One region of the Halomonas sp. LMYGS-3 genome, then DNA from elsewhere that is predicted to be linked to it. Evidence: predicted binding sites of a transcription regulator. Region 1 holds the regulator's gene; each other region holds the start of a gene.
What was found. The regulator sigma-54, encoded in region 1, starts transcription at its own class of promoters, with help from an activator protein. The targets are predictions, from matches to a motif close to TGGCACNNNNNTTGCTNT.
Positions count from the first base shown of each region.

Region 2: the regulator sigma-54 is predicted to act here: its motif matches at 2,034-2,051, upstream of AC5W54_RS04875 (nitrate- and nitrite sensing domain-containing protein).
Region 3: the regulator sigma-54 is predicted to act here: its motif matches at 3,190-3,207, upstream of AC5W54_RS08550 (sugar phosphorylase).

Region 1 is NZ_JCAKFQ010000002.1:104,218-110,759, forward strand. Features, by position in the region: gene rapZ (RNase adapter RapZ) at 1-57, opposite strand, end outside; gene ptsN (PTS IIA-like nitrogen regulatory protein PtsN) at 108-578, opposite strand; gene hpf (ribosome hibernation-promoting factor, HPF/YfiA family) at 585-893, opposite strand; gene AC5W54_RS02690 (RNA polymerase factor sigma-54) at 1,051-2,460, opposite strand; gene lptB (LPS export ABC transporter ATP-binding protein) at 2,609-3,334, opposite strand; gene lptA (lipopolysaccharide transport periplasmic protein LptA) at 3,343-3,879, opposite strand; gene lptC (LPS export ABC transporter periplasmic protein LptC) at 3,876-4,478, opposite strand; gene AC5W54_RS02710 (KdsC family phosphatase) at 4,483-5,040, opposite strand; gene AC5W54_RS02715 (KpsF/GutQ family sugar-phosphate isomerase) at 5,066-6,058, opposite strand; gene AC5W54_RS02720 (calcium/sodium antiporter) at 6,112-6,542, opposite strand, start outside.
Region 2 is NZ_JCAKFQ010000004.1:9,317-15,858, forward strand. Features, by position in the region: gene AC5W54_RS04865 (murein L,D-transpeptidase catalytic domain family protein) at 1-332, shown strand, start outside; gene AC5W54_RS04870 (NarK family nitrate/nitrite MFS transporter) at 615-1,967, shown strand; gene AC5W54_RS04875 (nitrate- and nitrite sensing domain-containing protein) at 2,106-3,389, shown strand; gene AC5W54_RS04880 (GFA family protein) at 3,500-3,925, shown strand; gene AC5W54_RS04885 (sigma-54 dependent transcriptional regulator) at 4,593-6,011, shown strand; gene AC5W54_RS04890 (transporter) at 6,068-6,542, shown strand, end outside.
Region 3 is NZ_JCAKFQ010000007.1:34,775-41,316, reverse strand. Features, by position in the region: gene dsbG (thiol:disulfide interchange protein DsbG) at 1-663, opposite strand, end outside; gene AC5W54_RS08555 (copper chaperone PCu(A)C) at 853-1,323, shown strand; gene AC5W54_RS08550 (sugar phosphorylase) at 1,317-3,137, opposite strand; gene nrdR (transcriptional regulator NrdR) at 3,289-3,771, shown strand; gene ribD (bifunctional diaminohydroxyphosphoribosylaminopyrimidine deaminase/5-amino-6-(5-phosphoribosylamino)uracil reductase RibD) at 3,801-4,946, shown strand; gene ribBA (bifunctional 3,4-dihydroxy-2-butanone-4-phosphate synthase/GTP cyclohydrolase II) at 5,328-6,479, shown strand.

The sequences.
Region 1 (6,542 bases):
CTGCAGTGCGATCGACTTGCCGGAGCCGGATCGGCCACTGATGATCACGAGCTGCATGGCGGGTCTCCTGGTCATTGAGCTGGCCGGGGTGGCCCGGTGACGGGCGGTCAGGCGCTGGACTGTCGTCGGATCGCCTCGACGAGCCGTTCATGGAGCTCACGCTGGCTGGCGCTCTTGCGCAGTCGGCCACGGGTCTCGGCATCGTTCATCACGCTTGCCACCTGGGCCAGCAACGAGAGATGGGCATCGTCGGCCTCCTCGGGGACCAGCAGCACGAAGATCAGGTCCACCGGTTCGCCATCGATGGCGTCGAAGTCGATTGGCTCGGCGAGCTTGAGGAAGCCGGCGATGGGGGCCTTGCAGTGTGGATCACGGGCATGGGGGATGGCGACACCGTTGCCGATTCCCGTACTGCCCAGGCGTTCACGGCCGATCAGGCGGCCGAAGACTTCCTGGCTATCGAGGCTCGGGGTGTTCTGGGCGATGAAGGTGCTGAAGAATTCCAGTACCCGCTTCTTGCTTCCCCCCGGCACACCGAAGAGGGTGCGCTCGGGGGGCAGGATGGCTTCGAGTGTCATGATGGATCAGCGGGCACCGGCGCCCTGGGCGCGGGCCTGGACCTTCTCCTTGTGCTTGACCAGTTGGCGGTCCAACTTGTCGGCGAGGGCGTCGATAGCGGCGTACATGTCACCGTCCATGGCCTCGGCGTGCAGATCGGCACCGGCGGCGTGCAGGGTGCAAGCCGCCTGCTGGCGGGCCTTCTCGACGGAGAGCGTTACCTGCACGGTGGTGATGTTGTCGTAGTGACGCTCCACGCGCGTGAGCTTTTCGTTCACATAGTCACGCAGGGCGTCGGTCAGTTCCACATGATGGCCGGTGATGTTGACTTGCATGACACGCTCCTTCGTCCTTCGTATTGGTGCCCCGATTGTAACCCTTTTTCCTGCCGTGCAAACCCCCCGTGACGGACGCCTCACGACAGCCCTGATACAGGTCGCGGGCGCGACCGAAGGCGTGCCGGTGATGCATGTTTTGCAAGCACCGGCGTGCTCAGCGTAACCGCTTGCGTTCGCTGGAAGAGGGAATGCCCATGGCCTCCCGGTATTTGGCCACGGTCCGTCGCGCAACGCTGATGCCGGCCTCCTCGAGCAGCGCGACCAGCTTGCTGTCGGAGAGCGGCTTGCGCGGTGGTTCCTCCTGGATCAGCTTGCGGAGGCGTGCGCGGATCGCCGTGCTCGAGTGGGCGTCGCCGTCGCCGTTGCTGACCTGGCTGGAGAAGAAATACTTCAGCTCGAAGACCCCGCGCGGGGTGTGGATGAACTTTTGGGTGGTGACCCGCGAGATGGTCGACTCGTGCATCTCCACGGCCTGGGCGATATCGGCCAGGATCAACGGTTTCATCGCCTCCTCGCCCTGTTCGAGGAAGTCGAGCTGGCGCGCCATGATCTCGCGCCCCACCCGCAGCAGGGTATCGTTGCGGCTGGAGAGGCTCTTCATCAGCCAGCGCGCCTCCTGCAGGTGATTCTTGAGGAACTGGTTATCCTGGCTCTTGTCGGCGCGGCGAATCAGCGCCGCGTAGTCGGGCTGGATGCGCAGTCGCGGCAAGGCTTCGGGATTGAGTTCCACCTGCCAGCCGCGGCTGTCGTGACGGGCGACCAGGTCGGGGGTGACGTAGTCGCTGTCGGGCTCCGCAAAGCGACTGCCCGGCCTCGGATCCAGCGAGCGGATCAGGGCGGTCACCTCGTCGAGGGCATCGTCGTCGAGGCCGAGGCGGCGCTTGAGCAGGCGTCGGTCGTCGGCGGCCAGCGCCTCGAGAAACTGGCGCACCAGGCGGCGGGCCTGGGGCAGCAGGGGGGTATCGTCGGGCAGGGCGGCCAGTTGCAGCATCAGGCATTCGCGCAGGTCCCGGGCGAAGACGCCGGTCGGCTCGAACTGCTGCAGGCGCAGTAACACCTGCTCGACCTCACGGCTCTTGAGGCCCTCGAGCCCCTGGTTGCGGAGCCCGTCCCGCAATTCGTCGAGCGGCTGGGCCAGGTAGCCGGCGCCGTCCACGGCGTCGATCAGGCTCTCGGCGATGTGCAGCTGGCGTTCGTCCAGGTCGGTCATCGCCAGTTGCCAGGTGAGGTGGCCCCGCAGGCTCTGGCCCTCGGCCTGGCGTTCGAAATCCGGGCCTTCGCCACCGGCAGGAAGGGCCAGGTCCTGATAGGTATCCGACCAGTCGCTGTCGACGGAGAGCTCGCTGGGGATCTCGCTGGCCCAGTCGTCATCGGGCGCCTCGCTCGTCGCCTGCTCGCCGAAGCCGTCGTCGAGCTCGAGCATGGGGTTCGACTCCAGGGCCTGCTGGATCTCCTGACGCAGGTCCAGGGTGGAGAGCTGCAGCAGGGCAATGGCCTGCTGCAACTGGGGCGTCATGGTCAGCTGGGTGCCGACGCGCAGTTGCAGGGATGCTTTCATGGCCATGAGAAGTGTGTGCTCATTCGCCGAAAACTCCCACCCTAGTCCGCCGTCGATCGTCTTGCAAGCATTTTATTAGCAATAAGCGTGCCATCGGCAAACTTTGTGCCGTATGAGTATAATAATCGTTATATCAGAGAGTTGCGGTGATGCTTCAGAGGCGGAAGTCTTCGCCAAGATACACTTCCCGTACCCGCTGGTTGGTCAGGATCGCCTCGGCATTGCCTTCGGCGATTATCTGGCCGTCGCCGACGATGTAGGCGGTATCGCAGATGTCGAGGGTCTCGCGCACGTTGTGGTCGGTGATCAGCACGCCGATATCGCGAGCCCTCAGTTGGCGGATGATGCCCTTGATCTCGCCTACCGAGATGGGGTCGACCCCGGCGAAGGGTTCGTCGAGCAGGATGAAGGCGGGTTCCGTGGCCAGTGCCCTGGCGATCTCCACGCGCCGCCGCTCGCCCCCGGAGAGGCTCATGCCGAGATTATCGCGGATATGGGTGACGTGAAAGTCCGCGAGGAGTTCTTCCAGGCGTGCCTGGCGGCCGGCACGGTCGAGGTCCTGGCGAGTCTCGAGGATCGCCATGATGTTGTCGGCCACCGTGAGCTTGCGAAAGATCGAGGCCTCCTGGGGCAGGTAACCGATCCCGGCTCGCGCCCGCTCATGCATGGCCGCCTTCGACAGGTCGAGGCTGTCGATGTGGACCTCGCCGGCATCGGCGCGTACCAGGCCGACGATCATGTAGAAGGAGGTGGTCTTGCCCGCCCCGTTGGGGCCGAGCAGGCCGACGATGCTGCCCTGGCCGATGGCCAGGCTGATGTCCTGGACCACGCGGCGGCGCTTGTAGCTCTTGGCCAGGTGGCTGGCGCGAAGTGTCTTCATGTCGTCCCTTACTGTTGCTCGGGCTGCAGGGTCATGCGTACGCGCTGGCGCTCCTGGACACCCTCGGCCTCGGCGCGTGCCTGGACCACCCGGCGGTCGAGGAAGTACTCCAGGTAGCCGCCATCGAAGGTGTCGCCGCCCTGGTGCAGCTCGGCACGGTCGATCAGTTCCACCCGTCGCTCGGCGACGTAGTAGACGATGGTGCGCCCCCAGCCGCGCACGAGGGGTTCGTCCGGGGCGGGTCGCTGCTCGATATAGGCGCGCTCGCCGGTGGCGATGGCGTGGGAGAGCTCGCCTGCCGCGTTGCGGCGGATCTCGACCCGGTCGCCGGTCAGTTGCATGCTGCCCTGGCGGATGTCCACGTCGCCGGTATAGATGGCGGTGCCGGCACGGTCGTCGAGATCGAGTCGGTCCGCTTCCACTTCGATGGGGGCGCTGGCGTCGCCCTCGAGGGCCAGTGTCGAGGAGGGGGACAGGGCCAGGAGCGTGAATGCCAGTCCGAGCAGTGCCGGGGCCAGCAGGGAGGCAGAGGGCAGTCGCATCATGGCTCGGGATCCTTGTCGGTGGGAGCTTGCGTCTCGGGCGGATGGTGACCGCGAACATTGTCGGTCAGGCGGGCGCGATTGTCATGGATCCAGGCGTCGAAGCGTTCGCCGCTCATGCGTTGGGGCGGTTGACGCAACAGCGCGGGGGTATCGCTCCAGGCGTGGCCGGTATCGGCGTCGAAGTGCAGGATGTCGGTGTCGAGCTGCCAGCGCTCCTCGGGGGCGTGCAGGCGGGCGTCGCCGGAGAGGGTCAGGGGATTGCCGCCGGCGCCCAGGGTGCCGACCTCGCCGTAGCCGAACCAGATGCGCCCCGAGCTGTCGATCAGTCGCGCCACCGGGGCCTGCAGGCGGGTGATGTCGTCATGGGGGGTGTGCACCAGACGCGGGGTGTCCAGGCGCTGGTGCGCCCGGCCCTCGGCGTCGAAGCGGGTCAGGCGGGCCCCCTCGAGGTAATAGTCCGGTTCGCCGGCCTCATGGCGGGGGACCGGTCCGGGCTCGCGGGGGGCGCGCTGGTCGAGCAGGGCGAGTACGCCGCCCAGGACCAGCAGCAGCAGGAACAGCCAGACCCGGAAGGAAGGACGCGGCAGGCGCAGCGCCATGACCTCAGTCGGCTCCGTGCAGGTAGGTGTCGAGCACGGCATCCCAATGCCCCTGGGCCTGGAGCAGGACATCGCAGATCTCGCGCACCGCACCGTGGCCGGCGGCACTCTCGGTGACCCAGTCGGCGTGCTTGCGGATGTAGGAGGGGGCGCCGGGGACGCTGATGCCGACACCGGCGCGCTCGATGGCGCCCACGTCCGGCATGTCGTCGCCGCAATAGGCGACCTGGTCCAGTTCGAGGCCGAGGCGGGTGCAGAGTTCACGCAGCATGGGCAGTTTCTTCTCGACCCCCTGATAGACGTGCTTGATGCCCAGCGCGGCGGCGCGACGGCTGACCATGGGCGAGTCGCGGCCGGTGATCAGTGCGACCTCGAGTCCGGCACGCTTGAGCAGCTTGATGCCATGGCCGTCGTGGGTGTGGAAGGCCTTGATCTCGATGCCGTCGGCCTGGAAGTAGAGGCGGCCGTCGGTGAGGACGCCATCCACGTCCAGGGCCAGCAGGCGCACGCGGCGCAGCCGGTCCACCAGCTGGGGATCGAGCAGGGGGGAATCGAGGGTCATGAGGACTCCTTGGGTGAGAAAGGCATCAGATCACGCCGCTGGCGAGCAGGTCGTGCATGTGGAGGGCGCCGATCGGCCGGTTGTCATCGTCGATCACGGCCAGGGCGGTGATGCGGTTGTCTTCCATGATGCGGACCGCCTCGGCCGCCAGGATATCGGCGGTGACCCGCTTGCCGGGCCGGGTCATGACGTCGTCGACCCTGAGGGCGGAGAGGTCGCTGTGCCGGTCCAGGGTGCGACGCAGGTCGCCATCGGTGTAGACCCCGGACAGGCGGCCGTCGTCGTCGACCACGCAGGTGAAGCCGAGTCCCTGGCGGGTGATCTCCAGCAGGGCGTCGCGCAGTGGACTGCCGAGTGGCACCGAGGGCAGCCGGGTGCCGCGGTGCATCAGGTCGCCGACCCGCAGCAGCAGGCGTTTGCCGAGACTGCCGCCGGGGTGCGAGCGAGCGAAGTCCTCGGCGGTGAAGCCGCGGGACTCGAGCAGTGCCACGGCCAGGGCGTCGCCCAGGACCAGCGCCGCGGTGGTCGAGGAGGTGGGCGCCAGGTCCAGCGGGCAGGCCTCGCGCTCGACGCCGGCATCGAGGTGGGCCTCGGCATGGCGCGCCAGGGTCGAGCCGGGGCGTCCGGTCATGCTGATCAGCGGTGTGCCCATGCGCTTGAGCAACGGCAGCAGGGCGGTGACCTCGGCGGTCTCGCCGGAATTGGAGAGCGCCAGCACCACGTCGCCGGGGGTGATCATGCCCAGGTCGCCGTGGCTGGCCTCCCCGGGATGCACGAAGAAGGCGGGGGTGCCGGTGCTGGCCAGGGTGGCGGCGATCTTGCCGGCGATGTGGCCGGACTTGCCCATGCCGGTTACCACGACCCGGCCGCGGCAGGCGAGAATCAGCTCGCAGGCGCGGTCGAAGCCCTCGTCGAGGCGAGTGACGAGCGCGGCGATGGCCTGCTGTTCCAGCTGCAGGGTGCGTCGCGCACTGTCGCGTAGCGGCGAGCCGCCGGTGGGTGAGGTGTCTGTCGTCATGGCGGTGATTGTTGCCCGTTGCTGCGTTTCACTCAAGGTCCGTGGAGGCCCGTTCAAGGGGCCGGAACGTCGGCGGCGAGGCTGGCGATGCCGAGCCAGACCAGGTAGCCGGCATAGCTCAGCGCCAGCAGGCTGCCGGGTAGCCGGCCCAGGCGGCCGTGGCGCTGCCACAGCAGCAGCATGCCCAGTGCCAGGGTCAGGGCCAGCATGACCCGGTAGTCGCGTTCGCCGGCCACCGGGTCGATGGGCCCGGGGGCCAGCATGCCCGGCACCGGGAGCACGGCGAGCATGTTGAACAGGTTGGAGCCGATCACATTGCCGATGGCGATGTCGTGGTGGCGCTTCAGCGCGCTGGCCACGCAGGCGGCCAGTTCCGGCAGGCTGGTGCCGATGGCCACCACCGTCAGTCCGATGACCAGTTCACTGACCCCGATGCCGCGCGCCAGTTCACTGGCGCCCCACACCAGGGCCCGCGAGCCGACGC
Region 2 (6,542 bases), on a different contig from region 1:
TGGGGCTGTTCCGCACCTTGAACAGCTATTACGGCCGCAACGGCTACTCGCTGCGCCTGGAGGGGCTGGAGCCGGGCATCAACGATCTGGCCTACCAGCGCGCCATCGTGATTCACGGTGCCGACTACGTCAGCGAGGCCTTCATCGAGAAGACCGGCCGCCTGGGTCGCAGCCACGGCTGCCCGGCGGTACGCCAGGAAGTGACCTATCCGCTGATCGACAGCATCAAGGAGGATCACTATCTGTTCGCCTACTACCCCGACCCGGAGTGGCTGGAGAGCTCCGCCTTCCTGAGTTGCGATCGTGACCAGCGCCAGCTGGCCATGTACTAGCCGCTTGACCAACAAGCACCAAGGCGGGGCAAGATGGCCCTGCCCTGCTCCTTCTTGCAGCGCAGCAGAGCCCGCCTCTCATCCACCAGCCGACCGTATCTAAATATAACCATCTGAAAATAAAGATAAATAGATAAACTGGCAGCTGCTTTGCTTTGACAAGCGTAGACAGCTGGTAGGCGTGGACCAGGCTCCTCCGGAGTACGAGTGCGTCGAACCTGACCTTCAACGGTGAAGGACACGTTCCCGGATTCGCTACCATCCAAACGCGAGGCCTGACCCATGGAAATTCTCGACAAGGCCAACAGGATTCGCCTGTTGAACTTCAGTACTCCCCAGATGCGAGCCTTCCACTTCTCGTGGTTCGCCTTCCATATCTGCTTCTTCGGCTGGTTCGGCATCGCACCGCTGATGGCGGTGGTCCGCGAGGATCTCAGCCTCACCCAGACCCAGATCGGCAACACCATCATCGCCTCGGTGGCCATCACCGTGATCGTACGACTGTTGATCGGCGTGCTCTGCGACCGCATCGGCCCACGCAAAGCCTATACCGGCCTGCTGATTCTCGGCTCGATTCCGGTGATGGGCATCGGTTTCGCCAACAGCTTCGAGTCCTTCCTCCTGGCGCGCCTGGCCATCGGCGCCATCGGCGCCTCCTTCGTGATTACCCAGTACCACACCACTATGATGTTCGCCCCCAACGTGGTCGGCACCGCCAACGCCACCTCGGCCGGCTGGGGCAACCTCGGTGGCGGTACCACCCAGATCCTGATGCCGCTGATCTTCTCCGGCCTCCTGATGCTCGGCGTCAACGAGGCCCTGGGCTGGAGGCTGGCCATGGTGGTACCCGGCGTGGTGCTGTTCATCACCGGCATCTGCTATTACCTGTTCACCCAGGATGCCCCCAACGGCAACTTCGATGAGCTGCGCGCCAGGGGTGAGCTGCCGCCGGCCAGTGGCGAGAACGGCGCCGGCAAGAGCTTCCTGGCCGCCGCCAAGGATGTTCGCGTCTGGGCCCTGTTCGTGGTCTATGCCATCTGCTTCGGCGTCGAGCTGACCATCAACAACATCGCCGCCATCTACTTCTTCGACCACTTCGACCTGACGCTGGCCACCGCCGGGATGATCGCCGGCCTGTTCGGCCTGATGAACGTCTTCGCCCGCACCATGGGCGGCATCTTCTCCGACCTCTTCGCCAGGAACGGTGGCCTCAAGGGGCGGGTGCGCTGGTTGTTCATCGCCCTGGTCTGCGAGGGGATCGCCCTGGTTGCCTTCTCGCAGATGCACGTGCTGTCGTACGCCATCGGTATCATGCTGGTGTTCAGCCTCTTCGTGCAGATGGCCGAAGGCGCCACTTACGGCGTGGTCCCCTTCATCAACAAGAAGGCGCTGGGTGCCGTGGCCGGCATCGTCGGCGCCGGTGGCAACGTGGGCGCCGTGGCCGCCGCCTTCCTGTTCCGCACGGAGGCCCTCACCTACCAGCAGGGGCTCTTCTACCTCGGCCTGGCCGTACTGGTACTGGCCTCCTGCGCGCTGCTGGTCCGCTTCTCGGACGCGACCGAGGCCGAGGAAGCCAAGGCCTACAGCGACGCCGTGGGCGAAGACACCGGTGCCGGCGCCCTCTCGCTGCGCTGACCACGCCCACCGGTCCGCAGTATGCGCCGCCGCCCCTCGGGGCGGCGGCCTTGGTTCGGACCGAACTGGCACGGGACTTCCCCAACCGATGCAGGACTCTTCTACTTCCCCAGGGACCTGCAAGAGGTCAATGACCCCATGAAACCCGCCGAACACCTGCTACTGGCAGCCAAGCGCTGCGAGATCGACAACCTGGAGCATCTCGCCACCACCTGCGAGATCGTCGGAGACATCAGCCGCTTCATCCACGCCTTGCAGAAGGAGCGCGGCGCCTCCAACGTCTACCTGGCCTCCCGTGGCGAGCGCTTCGCCCACCATCGCCAGGAGCGCATCGAGGAGTGCCTGCGTACCGAGCGGACCATGCGCCAGCGTCTCGACGCCCTGGCCAGCGACGGCAGCAGGCCGGTGGCCGGCTCCCGGCTGCTCGGGCGCATCGCCCGAGTCTGGCATGCCCTGGACAGCCTCGGCGCACTGCGCCACGACATCGAGACCCAGGCCATCACCGCCGACGAGGCGACCCTGACCTTCAACCGGCTGATCAGTGGCCTGCTCTCGGTGGTCTTCGATGCCGCGGATACCGCCGGCGACCCGGAGATCACCCACGCCCTGGTGGCCATCTTCCACTTCATGCAGGGCAAGGAACTGGCCGGCCAGGAGCGCGCCTGTGGCGCCATCGGTTTCACCACCGGCCACTTCGACACCCCCCATCGCCAGCTGCTGCACCATCTCGTCGACGCCCAGCAACGCTGCTTCGACACCTTCGCCGAGTTCGCCACGCCGGAGGCTCGCCGCCGCTGGCAGGAGGGACTACCGCCACGCACCCAGGCCGGCATTCAGCAACTGCGCGAAATGGCCGGCGGCGATCTCTGCCGTCCCGATAGCGACCGCAGCCTCGGTGAGACCTGGTATGAACTGACGACCCGGCGCATCGACGCCATGAAGCGAGTGGAGGAGGCCCTGGCCGACGAGCTCTCGGCGATGTGCCGCGACAAGATCGACGACGCTCGCCGGGAGATGGCCGATCTCGAGACCCTGCGCGCCACCCTGGCAGCGAACGACGCCTCGCCCCCGATGTGTCAGCAACTGTCCGACCTGTTCGGTGGCGAACCCTGCCGCGAGCTGGGGACGCTGACCGCGAATGCCGTCGACTCCCAGCTCAATCGCTCGCTGATCGAACTGATGCAGGCCCAGGCGTCGCGACTGCAGGGCCTCAGTGACGAGTTGGAGACGACCCGCAAGGCGCTGCGCGAGCGCAAGCTTGTCGAGCGTGCCAAGGGACTGATCATGGCCCATCAGCAGATGACCGAGGAAGAGGCCTACCGCTTCCTGCGCAAGGCCTCGATGGACCAGAGCAAGAGCATGGCCACGATGGCCCGGTCCATCCTCGACCTCTCCGATATCCTGCAGAAGCGGCACGACTGAAGCACAGCCCTGGGGCGATCGAAGCGGAGAATCCCGCTAGACTGCAGAGAACCACCGGTGGCGGAGCTTCCGCCGCCACTTCCTTCCCATGGAACGAGCAGGAGGAGCACATGAAGGATGGAATGACGGCCCGCGGCAGCTGCCTGTGCGGCGCGGTGCAACTGGCCGTACAGGCCGGCCGGCAGAACATCGGGGCCTGTCACTGCCGTATGTGTCGCACCTGGGGCGGTGGCCCCCTGCTGGCCCTGGAGACGGTCACCAGAGTCGAGATGGAAGGCGAGGAGAATGTCACCGTCTACGCCTCGTCGGACTGGGCCGAGCGTGGTTTCTGCCGCCACTGCGGCACCCACCTGTTCTACCGGCTGAAGAGCGGCGACCACTACGCGATTCCCGTGGGGCTGGTCGACGGCGGTGAAGCCTGGACCTTCGATACGCAGATCTTCATCGACGAGAAGCCGGCCTTCTACGCTTTCGCCAACCCGACGAAGAACCTGACCGGCCAGGAGGTGTTCGACGCCTTTCAAGGCAAGGGATAGTCAGCTTCCAGCCCCCGACATGCTCGACGCTTCGGCCACAAAACCCGACACGCCCTTCCCCAACGAACGGACGACCTTGCGTGTCCTCCGTTCGTCGTTCACCTCGATGGCATATCAAACCCCGAAGCCTCCCCTCTGCACGTCTACCGCCTCGATCTCGCCCAGCATCCCGTTGCACCCATGTCATCCTTCGACGCAGCAAAGAATACATCTCAAGACATGACTCCCTTGATGACACCTCGTTCCGCATCATTATTTTTCTCATTAACCCACGGGAAAAATCGCATACCGAGCTCACAGGCAACTATCTAATCATTTGAAAAGAAAATGATTTTTCCTCGCATCAGCTATCCGACACCTTTATCCCTCCCCACCTCAGAAACGTAACAACGCTTTACAGAACAGAAAAGAAGAACAACACTTCACAAGTCTTCCCACTGCATCGTCACCCCAGTGTCAAATATCAAGAAAATGCATCATCGGCTGACTGTCACCCACAGCCGACATCAAAAGTATCATCAAGCCTGAACATCATGATAAGTCAAAATAAAATCACTACATTATAAAGAATTATAACAGCAGGAACCGAAGGAAGTGAACAAACACGAGGAGCATAGCACCCGGGGGCTTAGAGCTTACCGGTACCAGAGGAATGGAAGAGACAATGATGACGGATACATCAAGAAAACTGTTGCTTATTGGAGACAAGCGACGCTCACGCGAAATCATGGAAGTCATGATGCCATATCGCTGGTCCATTCAGCATTCGGCTACCCTGAAGGGGGCATCGCGACTGTTGAGTACCTGCGATTACTCGGCTGGCATCATACTGATGGATTCTGCCAGCAATTTTCACAACCACGAGGTGGAAGAGCTGGTCTGCTCCGAACGAACGTTTTGGGTTGCCGTCGTCGATAGCAGCGCCTTCGAGGACAATACGACCCGTCATCTCATCCATCAGACCTTTTACGCCTATCAGGCGCTTCCCTTCGATGCATCAAGAACCAACACCTTACTGGAATTCGCTCTTGACATGGCGAAATTATCCCCTAGCGAGAATGCTGGAAACGCCGCGTCACTCTACAAGGAAAATGAATACAGCATGGTGGGAAGTTCCCCCATCATGTGCAAACTCTATCAAGCCATCGACAAGATAGCTTCCGTGGATGCTCCAGTTCTTATCACGGGGGAGTCAGGCACCGGCAAGGAACTCACCGCACGCGCCATCCATGAGCACTCATCCCGTCGACAAGGCCCCTTCAACACCATCAACTGCGGGGCGTTACCCCCTGGCCTGATACAATCGGAGCTCTTCGGCCACGAGAAGGGGGCCTTCACCGGTGCCAATCAGCGCAAGGCCGGCATCATCGAGTCAACGGGGAATGGCACCCTGTTTCTCGACGAGATTGGCGACCTTCCTCTCGACATGCAGGTCAACCTGCTCCGTTTCCTGGAGAACCACCGGGTGCTTCACGTGGGCGGACTGAAGGAAATCCCCGTAGACGTCCGGGTACTCGCAGCGACACATATCGATCTGGAAAAAGCCGTTCAGGAAGGAAATTTTCGGGAAGACCTGTACCATCGCCTCAATGTCCTCCAGGTTAACACGCCCGCACTCAGAGAACGCCCGGAAGATATCGAACCCCTGGCAAAGTTCTTCTTCAAGAAGTTCTCGAGAGAGAAATCGACGAAGGTCAGAGGGTTCAGCCGGGAGGGCATGATCCTGATGCGGCAGTACAGCTGGCCGGGCAATATCCGAGAACTCATCAACCGGGTGAGACGTGCCATGGTCATGTGCGATCAGCGCCTGATCGCGCCATCGGACCTGGGGCTCGAGCGTCGAAATCGTTCCTCCCGTCACGTCGTGACCCTGGAACAGGCCCGCGACATCGCTGAGTGTGAAGCGATAAAGGCGGCGCTGGCACGCAACCACTACAAGATTCTCCACGCGGCGCGTGAACTCGGTGTCTCCAGGGTCACGCTCTACCGACTCATCGACAAGCACCGCATCAATCGGCATAGTGACTCCGTCGACGGAAACGATGCTGACCTGCCACCCAGAGTCATACAGCTACCGTCAACCTGAACCTCCCTACAGCCTGCCTCCAGCGGGTAAAGGCAAGAAAAAGAAGGAACAGCGACATGGCACTCCATCCGAAGCAAGTCGTTTACGCCACCGGTCTCGTGTCACTGCTGGGTTGTGGCTCGGTGCTGGCCCAGACGGCCTCTCCAGGGCAAGAAGGCGTTCCGATCCAGCCCGTCGGGGAACAGCCTCCCGAACAGGAAATTCAACCGAAAGTCCAGGCCATCGCCGAGTATGGAGGGGTCCTGACACCCAGGGGCAGGCTGGTACTGGAGCCGGAGTTCCAGTATTCCCACGAGAGCATCAACCGCATGACCTTCGAGGGGGTCGAGATCCTCAGCACCCTGCTGATCGGCGTCTTCACCGCCCAGGACCTCGACCGCGACAGCTACACCGCCTCCCTCACCGGCCGCCTGGGCTTTACCGATCGGCTGGAGCTGGAGATGAAGATCCCCTATGTCTATCGGGAAGAGACCCAGAACATCACGGTTGCCGAAGTGGATCCCCCATTTACTCTCGATCGCGAACTCTCCG
Region 3 (6,542 bases), on a different contig from region 1:
GCTCGTCGGGGTGGCGATCAGGCCGAGTTCCTCGAACAGCTGATTGTTGGTGTAGACCTGCTCCTCGATCTCGCGGGGCTGGGCCGAGGGGGCGATGGAGTCGCCGTGCTTGTGGCGGTGCAGGGCGGTGGCCGGGTCGTCGGCCCCCAGCAGGGCCGCGGCCTTGGCTGGGCTGTCCTGGGCCAGGATGCCGACCATGATATGGCGCAACTGCACCTCGCCGGCCTCGATCCAGGGCCTGGCCTCGTGCCAGAACCGGCGGCAGAAGGGGCAGTTGGGGTCGGTGAAGGTGTAGACCACCCGCGGGGCCTCCGGGATGCCGTCGAGGATCCAGTGGCTTCGCTCTAGCCGTTCCCACACCGCCGCTTCCTGGGCACTGCGTACGTGCTCGTCGAGCGGTTCGCTGGAGAGGTCGTTGCCCTCGGCATCCACCAGGGTGCCGACCACCGCATGGTCGCCATCGGCGGTCACGTAGATGGCGAGCTCGCGGCCCTGGGCGCTGGCGGCGTAGCCGGTGAGGCCGCCGGGGGCCGCGAACTCGGCATGAATCACCAGCCCCTGGGCGGCCAGGGCCCGGACCGGTGTCGGCCAGTGCTCGTCGGCCAGGGCGGGGGCCGCCAAGGCCAGCAGGGCGGCGGAGAAGCTGAGGAGGAAGGGGCGCATCTGGGTATCCTGTCGCGGTATGGCTTCCTGCCATGACTCGGCATCGGCCAGAGAGGTTCGATCCCCGCATGATGCCATGGGGCATGCCGGTGAAGAACGGTTGGGGCGCGTTGTCGCATGCCGGTCGCATGCCGACGGCTCTGCGGTATAAGGTAGGGCTCATTCATCAGCCCAGGGGATACACCCAACATGCGTCTTGCGCCTTCTCTGATCCTTCTGACCCTGGCTCTGTCGAGTCAGGCCGTCCTGGCCCAGCCGCTCAGCGTGGAGGACCCCCAGGTGCGGGCGGTGCCGCCCGGTTCGCCCACCTCGGCGGCCTTCATGACCCTGCACAACGGCGGCGAGGCGGACATCGCGGTGGTCGATGCCCGCTCGCCCGCCGCCGAGGTACTGGAACTGCACGACCACGTGGACCTGGACGAGGTAATGCAGATGCGCCGGGTTCCCGAGGTCGTGGTGCCGGCCGGCGGCAGCGCCGATCTGGCGCCGGGCGGGTTGCACCTGATGCTGATCGACCTGAGCGGCCCGCTCGCCGAGGGCGACGAGGTGGCGATCACCCTGGTGCTCGACGGTGGCGAGACCGTCGAGCTTTCCGCCCCGGTGCGGCCGGTGATGACCTCGGACGCTCCTTCACAGGGGCATGGGGCCCACGCTCACTGATCCCCGGGCAGCACCAGCCACAGGCTACGGTAGGGGGCGAGGCGCTCGGCCTGCTCCCAGGGGGCGTTCTCCAGCAGGTCGAGCCAGGCCGCGGCCTCGAGTTCGGGCAGCGTCAGGGGCTGGCGCCGATCGGTGACGTTGTGGATCGCCAGCAGCCGGCGGCCATCGGCCAGCGGGCCCCGTTCCAGTACCAGGAGTTCGGGGGGCGAAGGCACCACGCGCTGCGGGGCGTCGGGATGGAAGCAGGGTTCCGCCCGGCGCACCGCCAGGCGTCGCTTGAGGGCCAGGAAGACCTCGCGGGTCGGGGTGTTGCGGCTGTCGAGCAGTTCATCGAGTTCGTCGCGCTGCCAGTGGCGGCGATTGATCGAACGCAGCCGGCCGCTGCGTTCGACGCCTTCGTGGTCGTTGAGGGTGCCGGTCAATGAGTGGAGGTAGAGCGCCGGAATGCCCTGCAGGGCCAGCATCAGGTGCTGGCTGCACAGGAAGCGCTCCACCTGCCAGGGATCGGGCCCGCGGCGCGTGCCCTTCATGGCCTCGAACCAGGTGATGTTGATCTCGTAGGGGCTGTCGCTGCCGTCGGGGGTGGTGCGCATGCTGACGAAACCGCCGAAGCGGTGCATCAACTCCATGAGCGCCTCGATCTCGTGGGCCGGCAGCCAGCCCTCCAGCGGTCGCACCCCGATGCCGTCGTGGCTGGCGGTGAAGTTGAGGTAGCTGCACCCCGGCGGCAGGGTGGGCAGGCTCGCGAGCCAACTGGCCAGGGTGCCGGCCTCGCCGCTGGTCAGGGTGTGCAGCAGCAGCGGCGGCAGGGGGAACTGGTAGACCAGGTGGGCCTCGTCGGGGGGAGAGGGAAGACGCTCGAGGCCCCCGTCTGAAAGACGCTCAAGACCCCCGTCTGAAAGACGCTCGAGACCAAAGTAGCTGAGGTTCTCGCGGTGGGGCACGTTGGTCTCGGTGAGCAGCAGGGTGCCCGGCGCCAGGTGGTCGACGATGGCACGCAGCAGGCGGACCACTTCGTGGGTCTGGGGCAGGTGGATGCAGGACGTGCCGACCTCCTTCCACAGGTAGGCGATGGCGTCGAGGCGGATGATCCGTGCGCCCTGCTGCAGGTAGAAGAGCAGGATGCCGACGAACTCCAACAGCACGTCGGGGTTGGCGAAGTTCAGGTCGATCTGGTCCTCGGAGAAGGTCGCCCAGAGGTGACGCGTGCCGCGTCGGGTCGACACCGGGACCAGCAGCGGGCTGCTGCGCGGGCGTACCACCGCCGAGAGGTCGGTGGCCGGGTCCATCTCGATGAAGAAGTCGCGCCCGGGCAGGCTGCCGCTCAGGTAGTCGACGAACCACAGCGACTCCCGTGACACATGATTCAGCACCAGGTCGACCATCAGGTCCCGCTGTTCGCCGAGTCGTCGGATATGCGACCAGTCGCCCAGCGCCGGGTTGACCTCGCGGTAGTGGATCACCGAGAAGCCGTCGTCGCTGCTCCAGGGAAAGAAGGGCAGCAGGTGGATGCCGCTGAAGGTCTCCGGCAGCCGCTCCTCGAGGAAGGTCTCCAGCGCCTCCAGGGGCGGGCGGTCGCCGTCGAGCAGGCTGTCGCCGTAAGTGATCAGCCACTGGTCGCGCTCGCTCCAGAGCGGCACCGGCGTGCCGTCGGGGCGCGTCGGCATTGCACCACGCTGGTGCGAAAGCAGGGTCAGCAGGCGCCGCAGCACCTCCTCGGCGCGGGGGCCGTAGAGGAAGGCCAGTCGCTCGCGGGCCAGGTCGATGAAGGCGGTGTCGTCCAGGGGGAAGGAGAGCGAGCGGGAGGGCGTCATGGGAAGTCCGTCGAGTGGCCGGGGGATCGAGCGAAGCAATCGTTGCCTTTCCCTTGCAGGGGGTGTGCCAGTCCGGAGCATGCTGGGCGCTGACCCCGCGAGCCGGTACAATGCGGGATCGTCCATCTTCACGTCGACCCGGAATCCATCGATGCACTGTCCCTTCTGCGGAACCCATGACACCAAGGTGACCGACTCCCGGCTGGTGGCCGAGGGCGATCAGGTGCGCCGCCGTCGCCAGTGCGTGGCCTGTGGCGAGCGCTTCACCACCTACGAAACCGCCGAACTGGTGATGCCGCGGGTGGTCAAGGGCGACGGCTCCCGGGAAACCTTCGACGAGACCAAGCTGCGCGCCGGCATGCTGCGTGCCCTGGAGAAGCGCCCGGTCAGTGCCGAATCGATCGAGGCCGCGGTAGAGCGCATCCGCCAGACCCTGCGGGCCCGCGGCGAGCGGGAGATCCATGCCCGCGACATTGGCGAGGAGGTGATGCACGCCCTGAAGCGCCTCGACCAGGTCGCCTACATCCGCTTCGCCTCGGTCTACCGCCGTTTCCAGGACATCGACGAGTTCCGCGCCGAGATCGACCGCCTGGCCCAGGAGCCGAGCTTCCGCCCGGACGATCCCGAACAGTGAGCCTCCCGCCGTCCCCACCGAGGAGTCCCATGGCCAAGCAGATTCCCGAAGCCTGGATGGCCCGGGCCCTGGAACTGGCCCGTCGCGGCCTCTACACCACCGATCCCAACCCCCGCGTCGGCTGCGTGCTGGTCAAGAACCGCCGCCTGGTCGGCGAGGGCTTCCACGAGCGCGCCGGCGAGCCCCACGCCGAGATCCATGCCCTGCGCCAGGCCGGCGAGGCCGCGCGTGGTGCCACCGCCTACGTCACCCTGGAGCCCTGCTCCCACCAGGGGCGTACCGGGCCCTGCGCGGTGGCGCTGACCGAGGCCGGGGTGAAGCGGGTGGTGGTCGCCATGGCCGACCCCAACCCGGCGGTGGCCGGTCGCGGCATCGCCATGCTGCGCGAGGCCGGCGTCGACGTCGAAGTGGGTATCCTGGAGGCTCAGGCGAGGGAACTGAATCCGGGCTTCATCATGCGCATGGACCATGGCCGGCCCTTCGTGCGGCTGAAGATGGCCATGAGCCTCGACGGTCGCACCGCCATGCGTTCCGGCGAATCCCAGTGGATCACCGGCCCCCAGGCACGGCGCGAGGTGCTGCGGCTGCGGGCCCGCTCCAGTGCCGTGCTCACCGGGGTGGAGTCGATCATCTTCGACAACTCGCGGCTCACCGTGCGGCCGGACCAGGCCGAGCTCGATGGTGTCGAGTGGGTCGCCGGCCGCCAGCCGCTGCGGGTGGTGGTCGACAGCCACCTTCGCCTGCCCCGGGCGGCGGCCTGCCTGCGCGAACCCGGTCGCACCCTGGTGGCGACGCGGGGCGGCTCAGCCCCCGAACGGCGCGCGCGTCTCGAGGCGGCAGGCGCCGAAGTGGTGGCGATGAGCCCGGGGGGGGATGGGCGGGTCGACCTGCATGCCCTGCTGCAATACCTGGCCGACGTGGAGCAGGTCAACGAGGTGCTGCTCGAGACCGGGGCGACCCTGGCCGGCGCCATGCTCGATGCCGGCCTGGTCGACGAGATGCAGCTGTTCGTGGCGCCGACCCTGCTCGGCGGCGAGGCGCGGCCGCTGTTCCAGCTCGCCGGCATCGAGACCATGGCCCACCAGCGCGGGCTGGAGATCCTCGATATCCGCGCCGTGGGCCGCGACTGGCGGATCACCGCCCGGCCCGAGCGCCGCACGCTAGCCACTCGGTAAGGGGCGCCGGGGACAGGCCGAAGAGGAGGTCCTACGCCAGGTGTGAGGAGCACTGCTCCGAACGGGCTGGCCAGGGATGGCCAGCACCGGTCCTGCAAGCGGAGCAGGATGCGAGAGCGAAGCAGGGCGTCGGTACAAGGAAGTATTCACAGCGCCTCCTCGCAGGCCTGTCGCCAGAACAGCCCCGGGAGGCTCATTACTGGCGCCCGACGCCGCGCCAAGGGCTCATTACTGGCGCCCGACGCCGCGCCAAGGGCTCATTACTGGCGCCCGACGCCGCGCCAAGGTACCCTGACGCCGTTTCGAGGCGGGACGTTGCCTGTCGGCGACCCGAGCGTCGCCGCGCCGCGACAGCCGCCACGCTGAATTTCTGGAGATCCCATGGTGCACTCCTCCTCCGGGGGCCTGGCCCCCATCGAAGACCTGATCGAGGACATCCGTCAGGGCAAGATGGTGATCCTGATGGACGACGAGGATCGCGAGAACGAAGGCGATATCATCATGGCCGCCGAGAAGGTCGAGGCCGAGCACATCAACTTCATGGCGCGCCACGCCCGCGGCCTGATCTGCCTGCCGATGACCCGCGAGCGCTGCGAGCGGCTGCAGTTGCCGCTGATGGTGCGCGACAATGGCTCGGGCTTCGGCACCAAGTTCACCCTCTCCATCGAGGCCGCCGAGGGCGTGACCACCGGCATCTCCGCTGCCGACCGCGCGCGCACCGTGCAGGCCGCCGTGGCGCGGGATGCCCGGGCCGAGGACATCGTCCAACCCGGCCACATCTTCCCGCTGATGGCCGAGCCAGGCGGCGTGCTGCGCCGCGCCGGCCACACCGAGGCGGCCTGCGACCTGGCGGCACTGGCCGGCCTCGACCCCAGCGGCGTGATCTGCGAGGTCATGAACGACGACGGCAGCATGGCGCGGCGCCCCGAACTCGAGCACTTCGCCGCCGAGCATGGCCTGAAGATCGGCACCATCGCCGACCTGATCCACTACCGCATCCACAACGAGCAGACCGTGGAGCCGGTGGAGGCCACCCCGGTGGACACCGCCTTCGGCGAGTTGACCCTGCACGTCTTCCGCGACAGTATCCAGGGCGCCCACCACCTGGCGCTGGTCAAGGGGCACCCGACACCCGAGGTCCTGACCACGGTGCGCGTGCACCTGGCCGATGTCATGCGCGACCTGCTTGGCCTGCAGAAAGGTGAAGGCGGCCACTGGACGACCCATAGCGCCCTCGCGGAGGTCGCCCGCGCCGAGCATGGCGTCTTCGTGCTGCTCGACGATGGTCGCCCGCGCCAGGATTTCCTCGACTACCTCGAGGTGTTCCTGGAGCGTCGCCGTCAGCCGCGTACCAGCGACTCCGACGGCGCCGGCAATTACCTGACCATCGGCACCGGCTCGCAGATCCTGCGGCATCTGGGCGTCGGCCGCATGCGCCTGCTCAGCTCGCCGTGGAAGTTCTCGGCGCTTTCCGGCTTCGACCTGGAGGTGGTCGAGCGCCTCGGGCCCGAGGACGAGGCTCCCGGCGCCTGATACCGACGAACGACGAACATCAACGGCACGGCATCGGCCGAGCCCCCTGCGGATTCAGCAGGA